2 linked regions of the Cycloclasticus pugetii PS-1 genome follow. Each later gene encodes a partner of the first gene's protein in a complex. Links are inferred from orthologs where the notes say so. Each region holds a gene or a part of one and is shown on either strand. Other genes may lie near its edges. The genes, in order: CYCPU_RS0104355 and CYCPU_RS0109585.

Region 1 (10,157 bases):
AGTTAGGTTTTGTAAATATTACTTTTGCGGCGAACCAGCCTGTGCCAAAGCAATAACGTAGTTTAACGTTTTATGAGTCATAAAATAAGTCGGTTTATTGATAGTATGTGGTATGGGCAACGCCCTGTTGCCCTATTGTTCGTTCCATTATCATGGTTGTTTGGGGTCATTGTTAAGCTACGTGCTTGGCTCTATAAAAAAGGCTGGTTAAGGTCAACTTGTTTAAATGTGCCGGTTATTGTGGTCGGTAATATTACCGTCGGTGGAACTGGTAAAACGCCTATCGTGATTTGGGTAGCCGAACTGTTAAAGTCTGCTGGCTATAAGCCGGGCGTTATTAGTCGTGGTTATGGTGGTATCGCATCTAGTTGGCCCCAGCAAGTACGAGAGGACAGCGACTCAAGAGTGGTCGGTGATGAGGCAAAAATATTAGCAAGACGAACGCAATGCCCGGTGGCGGTAGGGCCTAGCCGAGCGGATAGCGCACAAGCGTTAATAGACCACCATCACTGCGATATTATTATCTCAGATGATGGGCTTCAGCATTATGCATTGCAACGAGATATTGAAATTGCCGTAGTTGATGGGGAGCGTCGCTATGGTAATCGTTATTTACTGCCCGCTGGGCCATTGCGTGAACCTGTCGAGCGATTAGAATCAGTTGATTTTATTGTCTGTAATGGGCTTGCAAATAAGCATGAATACCCATTGAGGGTAGATGGCAGTGAGGCGGTAATGCTAGTGGATGAGTCTGAACGACTTGATTTGCAGAGCTTTAGAGCAGCAGAATGTCACGCGATAGCGGGTTTAGGTAACCCCTCTCGATTCTTTTCACATTTAAAGAAATTTAACCTTTCTTTTGAACCACATATTTTTCCAGATCACTATAAGTACACCGAAAAAGATATAAACTTTAATGATGAAAAGCAGGTGCTGATGACCGAAAAAGATGCTGTGAAATGTACGCATATGGCGACTAGAAAACACTGGTATGTGCCAATCAAAGCGCAAATGACACAGAATTTTGGCTTAACGTTATTATCATTGATAAAAGAGAAAATAAATGGATAAGAAACTACTGGAAATATTGGCGTGCCCCTCTTGTAAGTCGAGTTTGGTGTACGTACAAGAGGAACAAGAATTAGTGTGTATACCGTGCCGGCTTGCTTATACGGTCCGCGATGATATTCCGATTATGTTGATTAATGAGGCGAGGGAGCTGAGCGCTGATGAGGCTGACGCGCTGAGGTCATAAAATGGTGAATACCTTTAAAGTTGTAATTCCTGCCCGTTATGGTTCATCTCGGCTGCCCGGCAAACCACTATTAAAGATAGCTGGAAAAGAGATGATCTTACATGTTTGCGAGAAGGCCTCCTTAGCGGGAGCGCAAGAAGTTGTCGTGGCAACGGATGATGAGCGTATTGTCGACTGTGTTAAACAAGCCGGCTTTAATGCGGTTATGACATCTGCAAAACATACCAGTGGCACAGAACGTTTAGCCGAAGTCGCGAATACACTGCAATGGAAGGATGACACGGTAGTGGTAAATTGCCAAGGTGATGAACCGCTAATCCCACCAGAATTAATCAAGCGAGCTGCAATAGCGTTAATGGAGCAAGAGGTGGCTCAAGTAGCTAGTTTATGCGCCCCTATCTTTGAATTGGCAGAAGTTTTTAACCCGAATGCGGTAAAAGTGGTTCGTGATGCAAAGGGGTATGCACTGTATTTTAGCCGAGCCCCTATTCCCTGGGATCGTGATGCATTTCCTGTTAAAGCAGGCAGTGGCCAAGGTGAGCATTTTAGACACATCGGTATTTATAGTTATACCGCCGGCTTTTTGAGGCGTTATATTACATGGCCTGTATGTGCACTTGAACAAATTGAATCGCTTGAACAGCTGAGGATTTTGTACCAAGGCGAGAGAATTATCGTGCCTGCGGTAGAGAAAGTGCCTGAAGCCGGAGTGGATACACAGGCTGATTTAGATAGAATTAATGCCTTATTGAGCGTGTAATAACAACGCATAATAATATACGTGGAGCTATTTCTAGCTCTTGATTACCTAAAAAGGTTCAAATTTATAAGCCGTATACGCATGTTGTCGTGTAGTTCCAGATCAATCGCAAAACCGTGCTGATGTGCAACTCAATGTGCTGGTTGAGAAGTAAACTGTCGTGACTTTTGGTCGATGACCATCTCAGTGCTAATATAAAGCGAATGGCATGCTTATTAGAATGATTGAATTTGTAACTAGTTAGCAATGTGTTTTGCTATTTGTATAAATGTAAACGATTAATTAGTTTTCAAGGTGATATGGAAGCAATAAAAGTACTCTTTATTTGCATGGGCAATATTTGCAGGTCCCCAACTGCTCATGGTGTTTTTCGAGAAATGGTCAAGGCAAAAGGGTTTCAGCACTCAATTCATGTCGACTCGGCTGGGACGCATGCTTATCACATCGGTAAAAGCCCTGATCCAAGGTCAGTACAAGCGGCGCATGAACGTGGCATTGATTTGCACGATTTAAAAGCACGACAATTAGATGATTATGATTTTGAAGAGTTTGATTATTTGCTGGTGGCAGACAAAGATAACTACTATTTAACTTTAGAATCGTGCCCGAAAGAGCACCGGCATAAGATTAAATTTATATTGGACTTTGCAACACGCACATCGCTTAAGGAAGTGCCTGATCCATATTATGGTCAAGGAAATGGTTTTGAGCGAGTATTAGATTTGATTGAGGATGCTTGTGAAGGTTTGATGCGGGAATTGGAAGAAAAGCTGACGCGTTAACCTTGATTTAAGAGCATTTGTAAGACGAACTTACTACCAAAATAAGCTAACATCAAGGCAAAGTAACCACCATAGGTCCACTTAACTGCCTTTTGTCCGCGCCAGCCAAAAAAATATCGGCCACCTAATAATGCGGCAAATAAAACCCAAGCAATAATTGATAGGAAGGTTTTATGAACTAAATGTTGGGCAAAAATATCATCAAGAAAAATAAAACCACTTGCAAGAGCAAAGGTTAACAAAAGCATACCTAAAAAGATGGTTCTAAACAGTAGGCTTTCCATCAGTTGCATAGGCGGCAAACAATTGATTAATCGACTTGGGTGGCGGTTATGCAATTGTTTTTCTTGAAGCGAAAGCAGAATGGATTGAAACGCGGCAACGGTTAATAAGCTGTACGATAAAACGGATAAAATGATATGCGCTTGTAAGCCGCCATCTAGGTTGCTAGTTGGTAAGGGTGGTGATGCATTATTAAAGTTTAGTAAAACAGCGAGCGCAGAAAAAGGAAAAATAATAATCGATAGAGTCTCTATAGATTGATTTGCTGCTGAGATAATAAATAATAAACCGATCACCAAAAAAACCAATGAAAGCATGCTAAATAAATCGTTGGCAATAATTTGGTTGACGCTATAGCTATGGGCAACCAGTGATGTATGTATAACAATGGCTAAAATAGCAGAGATTAAGACCCATTGACGTTGGCTCTTAAACGTAGGCTCTGTGCTGTTTAGATTAACAACAATAAGGCAGGCGCCAATAATGTATAAAAGGGCGCTAACAACGGTTAAGGTATTAAAAATCGTAAGGGAAAAAAGCATAAACGATAGTGTGTCATAAAGCACCGTTTGGTAGAAGTACTGATGTTCAAAATTATCTCTTTATCTGACTTTTAAGCTATAAAATCAACTGCACAGGACGTAAAGACGTGCGAAAATACCACTAATACATTTTTAAGGTAATAATCATGTTTGATAACTTAACAGACCGTCTTAATGCCACCTTTAAAAATATCCGGGGGCAAGGGCGTTTAACAGAAGACAATATTCAAGAGACAATGCGCGAGGTCAGAATGGCCTTGTTGGAAGCAGATGTCGCTCTTCCAGTCGTTAAAGCCTTTACTGATACAGTTAAGCAAAAAGCGTTAGGTCAAGAGGTGATGCAAAGTCTGTCACCTGGTCAAGCGTTGCTCAAAATTGTTAATGACGAATTAGTTAAAACGATGGGCGATGGCAATGAGTCATTAAACCTGTCGGCTACTCCACCGGTCGTCATTTTGATGGCTGGTTTGCAAGGGTCAGGTAAAACCACAACGGTTGCTAAATTGTCTCGTCTGTTAATGGAGCGCCACAAAAAATCAGTAATGGTAGTTAGTGCTGATGTGTATCGCCCTGCTGCAATTGATCAGCTACAAACATTAGCGACAGAAGTAGGGGCGGGTTTTTACCCAAGTTCAGCCGAGCAAAAACCAGTTGATATTGTCAATAACGCAATTGCACAAGCAAAAAAGGAATTTAGCGATGTGTTGATTGTTGATACGGCGGGTCGTTTACATGTGGATGATGAAATGATGAATGAAATTCGTCAGGTTCATATGGCTGCTAATCCCGCTGAAACACTTTTTGTTGTCGATAGTATGACCGGGCAAGATGCCGCAAATACGGCAAAGGCATTTAATGATGTGTTGCCGTTGACGGGGGTCGTGTTAACTAAAACAGATGGTGATGCAAGAGGCGGTGCGGCCTTATCTATTCGTCAAATAACAGGTAAGCCGATTAAGTTTTTAGGGGTTGGTGAAAAAATAGATGCTTTAGAGCCTTTCCACCCTGATCGAGTGGCTTCACGTTTGTTAGGTATGGGCGATGCGTTAAGTTTAGTTGAAGAGATTGAACGCAAAGTTGATAAAAACAAGGCTGAGAAGTTAGCAAAAAAAATTCAAAAAGGTAAAGGGTTTGATTTAGACGATTATAAAGATCAATTAAGTCAAATGATGGAAATGGGTGGTATGAGTGCAATGATGGATAAAATTCCTGGTATGTCGAATGTTCCCCAAAATGTGAAAAGCCAAGTCAATGATAAAGAGTTTACAAGACAAATTGCATTAATTAACTCCATGACCAAAAAGGAAAAAATATTTCCAACTTTGATTAATGGTTCAAGAAGAAAGCGAATTGCGGCAGGTGCAGGCTTACAAGTTCAAGATGTTAATAAACTTATGAAACAGTACAAGCAGGCACAAAAAATGATGAAAAAAATGTCAAAAGGCGGCATGGCTAAAATGATGCGTGGATTGAAAGGCCAGATGGGGCAAGGGCAAGGTTTCCCTTTCCAATAACTGTAAAGGCATCGAATTTTATTAATTATTAGGTGGAATAATGAAAAAAACTTCACCAAATTAAATAATTCGCGTAAAATTAACGAGTTAACCTAATTAAGATTTATAAAACAGAATTTAAGGAAAATAAATGGTAAAGATACGTCTTTCAAGAACTGGCGCGAAAAAACGTCCTTTCTATCACGTTGTTGTTGCAGATAGTCGCAGAAGTCGCGATGGTCGATACATCGAAAGAGTGGGTTATTACAACCCAAGAGCTACTGGTGGCGAAGTTCGTTTAACACTCGATACTGATCGTGTAGACCATTGGGTTGCTCAAGGCGCCCAAACAAGCGAGCGTGTTGCAAAGCTTGTAAAAGAGGCTGCTGAAACTGCCGCTTAAAGGTGACACAAGTAACAAAAAAAGAACAAATACAGAAAGAAAGCAGCTGGCTAAAACTAGGGAATATCTCTGGTGTGTTTGGCGTTAAAGGCTGGTTAAAGGTCTACGCAAACACAGATAAAAAAGAAAATATACTGTCTTACCAACCTTGGTATATAGAGCGAAATAAGGTTCGTAAGCAAGTTAAAATAAAAGCAGGTAAGCCACACGGAAAAACAATCATCGTCCAATTAGAGGATGTTGATGATAGAAATGAGGCTGAATTGTGGGTTGGTTCTGATATTTATATTAAGCCAGATCAGTTGCCAACCTTAGAGAAAGGTGAGTATTACTGGTCTGACCTGATTGGTTTGAAAGTTGTCTCAACAAAAGGAGATGATTTTGGAATGATTGATCATTTGCTTGAAACCGGAGCGAATGACGTTATTGTTGTTAAGGGAGATAAAGAGCGGTTAATCCCTTATGTTACAGGCCAGGTAGTAAGGTCTGTTGATTTGGAAGCGCAACAGATGGTTGTTGATTGGGAGTTAGACTTTTAACGTCCATGCGTTTTGATGTTATAACGTTATTTCCTGAGTTGTTTGAACAAGCGGCATCTATGGGTGTTGTTGGTAAAGCGATAGACGCTGGTAAGGTGCAGTTAAAAACGTGGAATCCTAGGGATTTTACGAAAGATGTGCACCGAACGGTAGATGATCGCCCTTTTGGGGGAGGTCCTGGCATGGTGATGAAGGTCGAACCGTTGAAAAAAGCAATACAAACAGCGGTAAGACAGAATGATAAGCCATCAAAGGTGATTTATTTAAGTCCTCAGGGGCGAAAACTAGATCAACAAGGTGTTGAATATTTGGCTGAATTCTCACATCTAGTGTTGTTGGCGGGTCGGTATGAAGGTGTTGATGAAAGGCTGCTAGAAGATTATATCGATGAAGAATGGTCGATTGGTGATTTTGTACTGAGTGGTGGTGAGTTACCTGCATTGGTATTGATAGATGCAGTGTCTAGGAGCTTACCAACGGTGTTAGGGCACGAATGTTCGGCTGTTGAAGACTCGTTTGTTGAGGGTTTGTTAGATCACCCTCACTATACGCGACCAGATGAGTTTGAAGGAAAGTCAGTACCAAGTGTGTTGTTAAGTGGGCACCATGAAAAAATTGCTCAATGGCGAGAAAAACAGCGGTTAGGAAAAACGTGGCAAAAACGACCTGACTTATTAGACAAAATTGTCTTAAATAAGCACCAACAGTCGTTACTTGACGAGTTTATAAAAGAATCAAATAATCAAAGAGTTAAAACTAAGGAATAAAAAATGAGTAATATAATTGCACAAATTGAAGCGGAACAAATGACTAATGAATTGCCTGCATTTAGTTCAGGTGATACGGTCGTTGTGAAGGTTAAAGTTAAAGAAGGCACCACAGAGCGTATTCAGGCGTTTGAAGGGATTGTGATTGCAAAACGTAATCGTGGTGTAAATTCAGCATTTACAGTTCGTAAAATCTCACACGGCGAAGGTGTTGAGCGTGTTTTTCAAACATATAGTAAATTGATTGCTGGTGTTGAAGTGAAAAGACGTGGTTCAGTTAGACGTGCGAAACTTTATTATCTTCGTGAGTTACGTGGTAAAGCGGCTCGTATTAAAGAAAAGCTATAGCATTATATTTAAAGTAACTAAGTTGCTTTAATGACGATTAGTTAATCGTTAGCAGACACATAAAAAAAGGCCGATGTACTGGCCTTTTTTTATGCATGTGGTTTATGTGAATTAGCTGAGTTTTTATTGATATGATATGTTTTTTAATAGCTGAAAGGCCTGCTGCTTGAGTGATAAAGAATATATTGTTTCATTTCTTGATAACATATGGGTTGAATATGGCCTAAGTGATAATACTTTAGCGGCGTATAAAACTGATTTAACATCTTTTTCTAGTTGGTTACTTGAACAGCGTAAGAGCTTCTTGACAATAGAGTCATCGGATATATCTTCGTACCTAGCCGATCGATTAGCCCAGGGGGTCTCGGCTCGCTCTTCAGCACGTTTTTTATCTAGTTTAAAACGTTTCTATTCTTACTTAATACGTGAGGCTGTGATAACCGAAGACCCTACTGCGATAATTGATGCGCCAAAGCTTGCTAGAAGTTTGCCATCAACATTATCTGAAGCAGATGTAGAGGGCCTGTTAAACGCACCAGATACTTCTACAGCGCTGGGGTATAGAGATCGGGCAATGCTTGAATTACTGTATGCAAGTGGTTTGAGGGTTACTGAGTTAGTGGGCTTGACGCTATCAGAAATAAACTTTAGACAGGGGCTAGTTAGAGTAACTGGTAAAGGCAATAAGGAACGTTTAGTCCCAGTCGGTGAAGAAGCGTTGGATTGGTTGCAAACGTTTATTGAGCGATGGCGTTTAGATATTTTGGGTGACAAAAAAGCGGACGTTGTGTTCCCAACTAATCGTGGCGGAGGGATGACGCGTCAGGCTTTTTGGTACATCATCAAACGTTATGCGGCGAAAGCAGATATTCATAAAGATATTTCGCCACATACGTTGCGTCATGCTTTCGCTACACATTTGTTAAATCATGGAGCAGATTTACGAGTTGTTCAGTTATTGCTTGGTCACAGTGACTTGTCAACAACACAAATTTATACCCATATTGCTAAAGAACGTTTAAAAGATATCCACGAACGGTTTCACCCTAGAGGTTAAAAAGTTAAAGCCGCTGGTATGCTTTTTATCTTTAAACGTGTTTAATACCATCACAGATGAATAAAGAAGGTGTTGTAGATGAATAAGGTTTTGCTTAGTTGGTTTTTATTAGCGTGTTGTAGTGCACCGGTTTTGGCAGATGAGGCTTCTGTTGTGACAGGCTTATCTAAAGTGATACCAAATATTATGGAGAACCATGTTTCTAAAACACCTATAGAGGGTCTGTATCAGGTATTGATAGGGGCTAGGGTTGTTTATGCATCTGAGGATGGACGGTATATTCTTCAAGGTGAAATGGTTGATTTAGTCAGTCGTGAAAATATGACAGATTCTGCGTTAAAAACTGCTCGTCAATCAGAGATGGCAAAGATAGATGAAAAAAAGATGATTGTTTTTCCGGCTAAAAATGAAAAACATGTTATTACCATTTTTTCAGATATTGACTGTGGTTATTGCCGAAAACTACATGCCGAAATCAACGATTATACGGATGCTGGAATGACCGTACGCTATATGTTTTTCCCACGTTCGGGTCCAAATACAGAGTCTTACCATAAAGCGGTGTCGGTCTGGTGTGCAAAGGATAGAAATAAAGCGTTAACAGATGCAAAATTAAACAACAAAGTGGTTGATAAAACGTGTGAAAACCCAGTTGATGAGCACATGAGAATCGCGCAAGTTTTCGGTGTTACTGGTACACCGGCTATCATTGCTGATGATGGCACCATGGTGCCAGGCTTTGTTCCGGCTAACGATTTGATTCAGCACTTAGGCTGGTAATTAATTCGTTAAAGACTTTAACTGATACAAGGCCTCTAGCGCTTCTTTGGGGCTTAAATCATCGGGTGACAGCTGTTCAATAAAATCAGTAGTGGCTTGGTTATTAGCCGTGTTGAAAATATCAAATTGCGTATGCGTTTGTGTGGGCTTTTCAAAGTTGCTTTGCTGGTTTTCAAGGCTTGCCAGTTTTAGGCGAGCATTGCTGATAACTGTTTTAGGCACGCCTGCTAAAGCGGCAACTTGTAGTCCGTAGCTTTGATTGGCTGCACCGTCTTTAACGGCATGTAAAAAGACAATGTGGTCGCCGTGCTCAATAGCATCTAAGTGAACATTTTTGGCTGTGGGGGCTGACTCGGGCAGAGATGTCATTTCAAAATAATGCGTGGCAAATAAGGTGAACGGTTGAGTTTTATTAGCCAGATAATCAGCACATGCCCAAGCCAGTGAAAGGCCATCAAAAGTACTGGTTCCTCGGCCAATTTCATCCATCAAAACTAAGCTTTTGTCACTGGCGTTATGCAAGATATTAGCTGTTTCCGACATCTCTACCATAAAGGTTGAGCGCCCACTGGCAAGGTCGTCAGTTGCTCCAATACGCGTAAAAATTTGATCAATAGGGCCAAAATGGGCCTCTGATGCCGGAATGTAACACCCAATGTGTGCCATCAACGTTAATAAGGCTATTTGCCTCATATAAGTTGATTTTCCGCCCATATTTGGCCCCGTAATAATGAGCATTTTTTGGCTAGAATTTAGTTCAATATCATTAGCAATAAACGGCGTGTCGATAACACTTTCTACAATAGGGTGCCGGCCTTGTTTAATTGATATACCAGCAGTATTACTTAAAGAAGGTTGATTAAAATTTAAAGTGGCAGCACGTTCTGCGAAATTTGTTAGTAAGTCTATCTCAGCAAGCGCTTCAGCACATGCTTGTAATGCGCTAAGTTTTGGAGCCATGCTTAAAAGTAGGGCGTTATATAGCTCTTTTTCATAAGATAAAGCTTGTTCTTTTGCATGCAATACTTTGTCTTCAAATGTTTTTAGTTCAGGCGTAATATAGCGTTCAACATTTTTTAGGGTTTGCTTTCGAATGAAGTAATCAGGTACCTTGTTGGCTTGAGAACGAGGCACTTCAATATAGTAACC
Region 2 (10,232 bases), 1.1 Mb from region 1 along the record:
TGACGATATCTTTTCGTACCAAAGGCTCACCCCCTGTTATACGAATTTTCGTCACGCCCATTTCTACAAAAGCCTTCGATAAACGAGTTATTTCCTCTAAGCTCAATACCTCTTCGCGCGGTAAAAACTCCATATCCTCGCTCATACAATACACACAGCGAAAGTCACAACGGTCTGTCACAGAAATTCGCACATAGGTGACTTGTCGACCAAATTTGTCGATTAACTTATTTGTGTTTATTATTGGCGATACGGCATTCATACAATCTAAACTGCTTCTCCTAATTTTTCTTAAGAAACTCCCGCACTTCAAAAGGTTACGAGCTTCTTGAGAATTACTTTCAATTGAAAATTATTCTCATTTATAATTAATGACTTACAGCCACATTCGTACTTTGTACACCTTACCGCAGTTTAAATTTATAGGTCAATAAATTAGTTCATAAAGCTAACTCCAAACTAGGGCTTTTATATACCTCCCAAGGCCTATTTCATCATTCACTTCACCTTCACTGTAATTAAGATAAACTAGCTTCTATAACAATTATTACAACAGCCTCCTTTACTATAGATGCGACTGTCATTAAAAACATACCTCACCAGCTACGTACTGATAACTACATTTATTTTATCTTATAGCGCTGTCGCCGATACAGGCACGCCGATAAAAATATCTGTCCTTAAGTTTGGTACTGTTAACTGGACATTAGAAACCATAAAGAAAAACCGACTTGATAAAAAAAATGGTTTTGAACTCATCATCCAGCCTTTAGCCAACACTCAAGCGGGCAAAATTGCACTGCAAGCAGGTGCCGCCGATATTATTGTCTCAGATTGGACATGGGTTGCGCGCCAACGCCAATTCTCATCTGATTATTTATTTGCCCCCTATTCATCCGCGGCAGGTTCTATTATGGTGCCTAATGACTCAGCTATTCATTCCATCAAGGATTTGAGCGGTAAGAGATTAGGGATCGCAGGAGGCGAGCTAGATAAAAACTGGCTGTTACTCCGAGCATTAGCATTAAAAAAAGGCATCGACCTTCAAACAGGCCTCGATACATTTTTTGGCGCCCCACCGCTGCTCAATAGCCTCATCAAACAAGGCCAGTTGGACGCCCTAATCAATTATTGGCACTATAGTACGCGTTTAAAAGCAGATGCTTATCGTGAAATTATTAATACGCATGAGATTATTCAGCAACTCGGTATCAACAAAACCATTCCAATCCTTGGCTACGTTTTTAGTGAAAAATGGGCACGAGAACAATCAATCAGCCTCAATAATTTTCTCACCGCTAGCCATGATGCCACTCAGCTCTTATGTACTTCAGATAAACACTGGAAAGCCATCTTGCCGCTAACCAAGACACACAACACACTGACTCAACAACTGTTACGCAAGAGTTATTGCGAAGGACAAATTAAAAAATTTTCAGCTGAAGAGAAACAAGCCATTGCTGATATTTACTCTATATTAGCCGATATTGGAGGTGAAAAACTTGTCGGGACAGTCAAGCAATTTGACCCTAATTTATTTTGGAATAGCGGCCATTAATTAACCAACCTCATGATGCTACGCTCCTCATTCTTAAACTCGATGTTATCATTAGGGCTGCTGATATTAATTTGGCAACTTGCCGCAGTCACATTTAACAGCCCCGTCTTACCCTCACCTTTACTGGTTTATAAGACACTGGCTCATGCTATTCAAACCCATGAATTACCACATCACCTTGGCGTAACTTTATATCGGTTAATAATTAGTTTTTTTCTGGCCATGCTTATAGGAACCGCCATTGGGATTCTTTTAGGCCGGCACAATTCACTCAATCAATTTTTTGATAGTTGGCTAATCATTCTGCTAAATATCCCTGCTTTGGTGACTATTATCTTGTGTTACATTTGGTTTGGTTTAGTTGAAACAGCTGCTATTTTCGCTGTCGTTATCAACAAGATTCCCAACGTTATCGTCACCATTAGAGAAGGCACTAAAAACCTAGATGAGCACCTTATGGAAATGACTAGGGCTTATCGATTTGGGCGCTACAAGACATTGCGTCATGTAATTCTCCCCCAACTCTTTCCTTACATTATGGCTGCCGCCAGAACCGGCCTTGCTCTAATATGGAAAATAATTTTAGTCGTTGAAATGTTAGGCAGAAGCGATGGCATGGGTTATCAAATACACCTGTTTTTTCAACTTTTTGATATCCCCAGCATTATGGCTTATACCGTTTCTTTTATTATTGTAATTCAATTGATAGAAAGCATGATATTAAAACCTTTGGACAAAAAATCTCAACGCTGGAAATAACGTACGATGAGCTCTCTTACTGTCGATATAAAAAAGAAAAACTTTCCAAAAAGTGGGCTTAAGGAAACGTTCACCGTCATAGAAAACCTTTCTTTCGATATAACAAATAATGAGTTTGTCTGCCTTGTCGGCCCATCAGGCTGTGGCAAAACAACGCTGCTTAATATTATCGCGGGCCTTGATAGTGATTATGACGGTACTATTAATAGTCAAAGCAGCAAGCTTCGACCCAGTTACGTTTTCCAAACTCCCCGTTTATTACCATGGCGAACTGTCTTGGAAAACATTCAATTAGCAACCCAGCCCGATGCTTCTTTAGCCAGCATAATAAAAACTCTTCAATCCTTAAACTTAGGTGACCATCTACATAGCTACCCCCATCATTTATCATTGGGAATGCAACGACGGGTTTCACTTGCAAGGGCTTTTTGCTTACCAAGTAACTTGTTGTTAATGGATGAGCCGTTCGTTTCGCTCGACCAGGCCAACGCGAACAAAGCCAGAGGGGCTTTATTAAACTTATGGCATGAAAAACCAAGGTCTATATTATTTGTTACCCATGATTTAAGCGAAGCGATAACACTAGCCGATCGCATTTTATTTTTATCCGCCCCCCCTAGTCATATTATCGCCGAGGTCAACATTAGCCTGACGAGAACTGAACGCACACCCAATCAAGTTAACGCATTTAAAGAGCATCTGAAAACCAGCCAACCAAACATTCGCCCATTTCTGTAAGTTAAACGCCTAAACTGGCTATAAAAAATATAACCTCTGTTTTCTTAAGATACTCATAAACAAAAAAAATCCGCTACCAAATTTGGCAGCGGATTTTTATAGCTATTAAACCATCCTCAAAAAGAGGACTTCTCACAAATGGTCAAGCAATTAGTTTCACTTTAAGCTGCTTTTTTAGCTGCTTTTTTTACAGTGTCTTTAACTTCTTGAGTTACTACTGAGTTGCTTTCTTGAACAAGCTTAATCACTTCTTCGTTATAAGCCTTAACCTCTTCAATCAATTCTTTACTATCAGCTTGTACTTTTTCAAAGCTACTTTGGGCCAGTTCAACCTGATCTTTAACAAAAGCACTTAGGCCTTCAAGATCTGTAATGGCAGTAGCCGCTTTAATGCGTGCTTCAGTGAGAGCAACATATTCTTTAGCTGCAGCTTGTTGTGCGGCAATAGCTTTTTCGAACTGTGCTTTATTTAATTCAACTAATTTTTTAGCAGGAGCGAATAAAGTTTCTAGATTATTTAACATGTCATATCCTTTTATTTGTTTTAAGGTATAAGCAATAACTTCTTCTTTGCTGAGTTGGATTATACAGTGTTTTTATTGCAGCGCAACACTTATCTAACTATCGCATTTTGCACGCACTGTCAACACCCCTTGAACCACTAGTGGTATTAGTCCCCTTACTAAATATTTATATTGCAGTCTTAAAAGAACATACGCTAACCTCTTTAGTTAACGTATCATTAACGACGACGATATCCATTTAATAGTCTCGATTATTCAGCGTAATGAATGGTAAAAAAGTCTTATTTAACCAAAAAGGAGCAGTGTTATGTTTATCGCAATGAACCGCTTTAAAGTAAGCCTTGGCAAAGAAAACGAGTTTGAAGAAGTTTGGCGTTCACGCGAATCTCGCTTAAATGAAGTCCCTGGTTTTAAAACATTTCACCTTTTACGTGGCCCAGCACTTGAGGATCACACCCTATTTGCCTCACATACAACATGGCAAGATAAAGCGGCTTTTGATGACTGGACTCACTCGGACGCGTTTAAACAAGTGCACGCTCAAGCCGGGCAAACAAAAGGTTTATATATTGGGCACCCTAACTTTGAAGGGTTTGAAGTCGTTTTATAGCTTAGGTGGTTTAGTTGTTTTTTTTGTTACATCAGTCTCGTCTTCCCGCTTGAACTCACCTTCGATGATATCCCCATCCAACGCGTCTTCACGGCTGCCTTGTTGAAACGGGCCATCTTGTTGGAAAGAGGCTTGGCCCATTAACGAGCTCTGCAGAATAGAGCGCGCAAAGCGATATCGTAACGACGGCACTAAACAAAGAAAACCAATAATGTCCGTCAAAAAGCCTGGTGTTAACAGCAAGGCTCCACTGACCAGCAACATAGCACCCTCAACCATCTCCACTGCTGGTATCTCAGCTCTAGACAGGCTTGCCTGTATGCGCTGTAGTGTTGCTAGGCCCTGCAATCTAAACAGGTAAGCACCTAATACCGCTGTCAGCAAAATCAACACAACGGTAGGAAACGCACCGATTATGCCTCCCACCTGAATAAGAAAATAAATTTCCACCACAGGGACAACAATTAAGAGTAACAAAAAAACAGAAAAGGGATTCATAGCCAACAGCTTACACAGGAACGATGCCTTTGTAAAAACTGGCATACAGATAAACAGCACAATAACAACATTAAAAAGAAAGATATCAGGAGCTCTTCAGGTCCTAATCTCTATGCAAAACAAAATCAGCTCCTTTGTATTACCGGTGGCGTTATAATGCCTACAAATAACAATGAACAACAAGCACCTGAGCAATGCTTGATATTTCAAGTTAGCATACTGACCCAATCAATTACTCAATGAAAACAAGAAATGTAATTATTTTATGTCTTCTCCTTTGCGCTGTATTTTCTACATCAATGGGGCTTGCAGCTGAGGCAGACCTTAATAAAAAAAATATTACCGATACAATAGGTGATTTATTTGATCGATTCAGCACTTCCCCCTCTGATGCATTACTGGAACCAGATGATGCCTTTAAATTTTTTGCAGAGGTAAACGATCAACAACACATTATCTTAAATTGGCAAATTGCTGACGGTTATTACTTATATCAACAACAGGTTGAGGTAACAGTAATCAACCCTCAAGGCATTCAGTTAGAAGCAATAAAATTCCCAAAAGGCAAGCGCAAAGTAGATGAGATATTTGGTGATACGGTGGTTTATTACCATGATCTACGACTCACCCAACGCTTAACCAATCCACTTGTTAAACCCACTAACGTAACGCTCAACATTCGATTTCAAGGCTGTGCTGATATTGGGGTTTGCTACCCGCCCATGAATAAAACGGTGAGCTTATCCCTGCAACCGACAAACCACCTAAATATTACCCAGCCGACAAAACCTACCCCTAGCAATATTTCGGAACAGGGCCGAATCGCCAAAGCCCTTGTGGACAATACCGTTTGGTTGACCGCTTTAACCTTCCTTGGGTTTGGTCTATTACTCTCATTGACGCCTTGTGTATTTCCCATGATCCCTATTCTGTCTGGCATTATTATTGGGCATGGCAAAAGCCTTACTACACGTAAAGCCTTTTATTTATCCTTTAGTTACGTGTTTGCCTCGGCAATAACGTATGCGCTTTTCGGCATATTAGCGGGCCTGTTTGGTAGTAACTTACAAGCCACCTTTCAAAACCCTTGGATTCTCAGCATCTTTAGTGGGCTTTTTGTGTTACTTGCTTTATCGATGTTTGGCTTGTATCAAATACAGCTACCTAATGCACTCCAAAGTAAACTATCTCAACTGTCACAACACCAAAAACACGGCTCCTTATGGGGCAGTGCAATCATGGGTATTTTATCGACACTTATTGTTGGCCCCTGTGTTGCTGCGCCACTCGCCGGGGTGTTGATTTATATAGGACAAACGGGCGATGCTGTATTAGGCGGCCTTGCACTATTCTCGTTAGGCCTCGGTATGGGCATTCCATTACTAATTATCGGTGTTTCTGCGGGTAAATTATTACCTAAGGCCGGGCACTGGATGGAACCCATTAAGTACTTCTTTGGGGTGTTATTATTGGCTGTCGCTATCTGGCTTGTTGAGCGCATTTTACCGGCCAGCATCACACTCCTTTTGTGGGCAAGCTTATTTATTATTTGCGCGATTTACCTTAACGCACTGGATCGGTTACCAGAAAATTCTTCGGGTTGGCAAAAACTATCCAAAGGAGTCGGTGCTATTTTGATGATCTATGGTGTTATTTTAATGCTCGGTGCAGCCTCCGGCGGAAGCAACCCCTTAAAACCTTTAGCCAACTTTAGTCTTTCGCAAAAAAATAACACTCTACAGCATAGCCTGCCATTTAAGAGAATCCAAAATATTGACGACTTACAGGCTGCTTTACAGCTTGCCTCTCAAAACAAACAATTCGTCATGTTAGATTTTTATGCTGACTGGTGTGTTTCCTGTAAAGAAATGGAAGCCTTTACCTTTAGTGAACCATCTATCCAACAGGCTTTAAAAAACACCCTCCTGTTACAAGCAGATGTCACCAAAAATAATGATGAAGATCGAGCATTATTAAATGCTTTCTCACTTATTGGGCCACCAGCCATTTTATTTTTTTCGCCTAACGGCACTGAAATAAAACAACATCGAGTCATCGGCTATATGGCAGCTGACGATTTTCTAAAACAACTACAAATACTGAAATAAATGAAGAAGAAGGCTCTATTTTCAATTGGTTTTATACTTATCTTCGCTACCGTTGCTATCACTTTGTTTAGCAAGAACCCTTTAACTATTAGCTCTAACGACACAACAGCTACTCAGCAGGCCCCAACCATGCGGCCAGAGTTTTCTTTTCCCGACCTTCAAGGCCAGTTACGAAACATTAAGGAATGGGACGGCAATTATATCGTGCTTAATTTCTGGGCAACTTGGTGCCCACCTTGTCGTGAAGAAATCCCTGAATTCATTGCCATGCAAAAAGAATATGGTGCAACCAACCTACAGTTCATTGGAGTTGCCATTGATAACACGGTCTCAGTTAACAAATTTGCTTTAGAAGTAGGCATCAACTACCCAAATTTAATTGCCGAAATACAGGGTCTGGATCTAGCAAGGCAATACGGCAACACCATGGGCGCCCTTCCTTTTTCTGTTATTATCAACCCTGAAGGCCGCATTATTACTCGTCAAGTAGGGCTTCTTGAACGATCCAAAATTCTTAAATCCATTCAGCTTTCAAAAGGCTAACTCCTGCTAACTTGCTTATATTTGTCTTTATCTTTCGCGAAATAACATTTTATATAGACTTTATCCAAAAGCTTTGGCAAAATCCCCCCTTATTGCAAGATGAAATTGCATAACCAATTATTTTTAAGTTAGTACATTATGGCAATTATTTCAGTCATCAACGGCCCAAACCTAAATATGCTAGGCACACGAGAACCTGGGATTTATGGTGCTCAAACTCTCGCTGATATAGAGCATTCCTTAACTCAGCTGGCCGAACAACACGGACACGAATTGCTTTTCTATCAAAGTAATGCAGAGCATGACCTTGTTAATAAAGTACAACAAAGTAAGCATGATAAGGTTGCTGTTATCTTATTAAACCCAGCGGCTTTTACGCATACAAGCGTTGCCTTGCGTGATGCCCTATTAGCAAGCGACACTCCTTTTATTGAGCTTCACTTATCAAATGTTCATGCTCGCGAGTCATTTCGCCAACACTCTTATTTTTCAGATATTGCCAAAGGTGTTATCTGTGGCTTCGGCCCCGACAGTTATAAATTAGCGCTGCTTGCAGCTCTCCCATTAATACAAAAACCATCAAGAGATTAATTATGGATATAAGAAAAGTTAAAAAACTGATCGAACTCATCGAAGAGTCCGATATTGCAGAAATTGAAATTCACGAAGGTGAAGAGTCTGTACGTATCAATCGTTACTCTTCAACACAACCTGCTGCCGTAACACAAATGCCTGCACCTGCTGCCGCTCCAGCCGTTGCCAGCGCTGCGCCTCAAGCAGCTGCAAGCGACAATACTGAACAGCCGTCTGGACATGTTATTACTTCTCCAATGGTCGGCACGTTTTATGACGCACCTGCGCCAGGCTCGGCCCCTTTCGTCAAAATAGGTCAATCCGTTCAAAAAGGCGATACCTTGTGCATTATTGAAGCAATGAAAATCCTTAACCAAATTGAAGCGGACAAATCTGGTGTTATTGCATCAGTGTTGACTGAGAATGGCCACCCAGTCGAATTTGATCAGCCACTTTTCATCATCGAATAACCGCCCCTGAGACGAGAAAAATATGTTCGATAAAATTCTTATTGCCAACCGTGGTGAAATTGCTTTGCGTATTTTGCGTGCCTGTCGCGAAATGGGCATCCAAACAGTTGCCGTTCACTCCTCTGCCGACCGTGATTTAAAACACGTTCGTTTAGCAGATGAATCCGTTTGTATTGGCGGTCCTTCATCTACAGAAAGCTACCTAAACGTACCCGCCATTATTAGTGCTGCAGAAATTACCGATGCCCAAGCTATTCACCCCGGCTACGGCTTTTTGTCTGAAAATGCGGACTTTGCTGAACGCGTAGAACAAAGCGGCTTTACATTTATTGGCCCTCGCTCGGAAACAATTCGCCTAATGGGTGATAAAGTCTCAGCGATTGAGGCAATGATTAAGGCTGGCGTGCCTTGCGTTCCCGGTTCAGATGGCCCGTTAAACGATGACAAAGAACGAAATGTCAGATTAGCCCGTGATATTGGCTACCCCATTATCATTAAAGCTGCTGGCGGTGGTGGTGGCCGCGGGATGCGTGTGGTTCATACAGAAGCAGCCCTTTTGAATGCCATTTCACTGACCAAAACCGAGGCTAAAAACTTTTTTGGTAACGATATGGTGTATATGGAGAAATTCCTTGAAACGCCACGCCATATCGAATTCCAAGTGCTGGCCGACCAACACGGTAACGCCATTCACTTGGGAGAACGTGACTGCTCAACTCAGCGTAAGCACCAAAAAGTAATTGAAGAAGCGCCCGCAATTGGCATCAGCGAAGAGGTTCGCCAAGAAATTGGTACTCGCTGTGCGAAAGCCTGTACAGATATTGGCTACTATGGAGCAGGAACCTTTGAGTTCTTATATGAGAAAGGTGAATTTTATTTCATTGAAATGAATACACGGGTTCAAGTAGAACATCCAATTACAGAAATTGTCACTGGTGTCGATATTGTTGCTGAACAACTGAAAATTGCCGCTGGTCTACCACTTGGTTACACGCAAGATGATATTAAAATTTCAGGTCACGCTATTGAATGTCGTCTAAATGCTGAGCATTCTGAAACCTTTATGCCTTCACCAGGGAAAATTACACAGTTACATATCCCAGGCGGTCCTGGCATTCGCTTTGATAGCCATATCTATAACGGCTACACCGTGCCTCAATACTATGACTCGATGATCGGCAAACTGATCGCATCAGGCCCCTCTCGCGACTCTGCACTTGCTCGCACAAAAACAGCTCTTAACGAAACGGTTATTGATGGCATTCACACCAATATCCCGTTATTAAAGGACATTGTGGTCGACAAAGATTTTGCCTCAGGCGTCTATAATATTCATTACCTTGAAAAGAAACTGGGGATGTAATCGGCATGGCATGGCAACAATTGACCATTGCAACAACTCAAGAGTTAGCCGCAACGATTGAAGGCTTATTAGAAAACCTTGGCGCTCTGTCTGTGACCATCACAGACAGAGCCGACCAACCTATTTATGAGCCGCCATTAAATAGCACGCCTCTATGGCAACATGTCTCCATTACAGGTTTGTTTGACGAACAAGACGACCTTAAAAATATCGAGCAATTTTTTAACCAACAACTTGGCCATCAGGGCGAGTGGCAATTAACTATTGAGCGTCTAGAAGACCAAGTCTGGGAACGTGTTTGGCTTGAAAATTTCCAACCCATTAAATTTGGCGATAACTTTTGGGTTTGCTCTACCGAACATGACATTGCAGATTCCAATGCAACCTTATTACGACTCGACCCTGGTCTAGCATTTGGCACCGGCACACACCCTACGACCGCCCTTTGTCTCGATTGGTTAGCCAAACATGATCTTACAAAAAGCAAT

What was found.
Region 2: the proteins of CYCPU_RS0104355 (region 1) and CYCPU_RS0109585 are in contact, whole or in part, in a crystal structure (PDB 1JZD), measured with the Escherichia coli proteins. The link is inferred for Cycloclasticus pugetii PS-1 from one-to-one orthologs.

The regions. Positions count from the first base shown.
Region 1 is NZ_ARVU01000001.1:885,282-895,438, forward strand. The notes cover bases 7,289-10,157. They hold CYCPU_RS0104355 (DsbC family protein), read left to right. Parts: upstream 7,289-8,306; coding sequence 8,307-9,008; downstream 9,009-10,157. Other genes in these bases: xerD (site-specific tyrosine recombinase XerD), read left to right, coding at 7,338-8,228; mutS (DNA mismatch repair protein MutS), read right to left, coding at 9,009-10,157. In the rest of the region: CYCPU_RS0104295 (ExbD/TolR family protein), read left to right, coding at 1-56; lpxK (tetraacyldisaccharide 4'-kinase), read left to right, coding at 73-1,071; CYCPU_RS0104305 (Trm112 family protein), read left to right, coding at 1,064-1,255; kdsB (3-deoxy-manno-octulosonate cytidylyltransferase), read left to right, coding at 1,257-2,015; CYCPU_RS0104315 (low molecular weight protein-tyrosine-phosphatase), read left to right, coding at 2,315-2,797; CYCPU_RS0104320 (cytochrome C assembly family protein), read right to left, coding at 2,794-3,621; ffh (signal recognition particle protein), read left to right, coding at 3,768-5,135; rpsP (30S ribosomal protein S16), read left to right, coding at 5,266-5,517; ribosome maturation factor RimM, read left to right, coding at 5,520-6,056; tRNA (guanosine(37)-N1)-methyltransferase TrmD, read left to right, coding at 6,062-6,823; rplS (50S ribosomal protein L19), read left to right, coding at 6,827-7,171. UniProt on the Escherichia coli protein: Acts as a disulfide isomerase, interacting with incorrectly folded proteins to correct non-native disulfide bonds.
Region 2 is NZ_ARVU01000001.1:1,956,345-1,966,576, forward strand. The notes cover bases 4,417-7,360. They hold CYCPU_RS0109585 (protein-disulfide reductase DsbD), read left to right. Parts: upstream 4,417-4,926; coding sequence 4,927-6,795; downstream 6,796-7,360. Other genes in these bases: CYCPU_RS0109580 (FxsA family protein), read right to left, coding at 4,417-4,687; CYCPU_RS0109590 (TlpA family protein disulfide reductase), read left to right, coding at 6,796-7,338. Also shown: GTP 3',8-cyclase MoaA, read right to left, coding at 1-262; CYCPU_RS0109555 (ABC transporter substrate-binding protein), read left to right, coding at 572-1,558; CYCPU_RS0109560 (ABC transporter permease), read left to right, coding at 1,571-2,317; CYCPU_RS0109565 (ABC transporter ATP-binding protein), read left to right, coding at 2,324-3,055; CYCPU_RS0109570 (phasin family protein), read right to left, coding at 3,217-3,579; CYCPU_RS0109575 (heme-degrading protein HmuQ), read left to right, coding at 3,887-4,189; more of CYCPU_RS0109580, read right to left, coding at 4,184-4,416; aroQ (type II 3-dehydroquinate dehydratase), read left to right, coding at 7,477-7,929; accB (acetyl-CoA carboxylase biotin carboxyl carrier protein), read left to right, coding at 7,932-8,381; accC (acetyl-CoA carboxylase biotin carboxylase subunit), read left to right, coding at 8,404-9,744; prmA (50S ribosomal protein L11 methyltransferase), read left to right, coding at 9,750-10,232. UniProt on the Escherichia coli protein: Required to facilitate the formation of correct disulfide bonds in some periplasmic proteins and for the assembly of the periplasmic c-type cytochromes.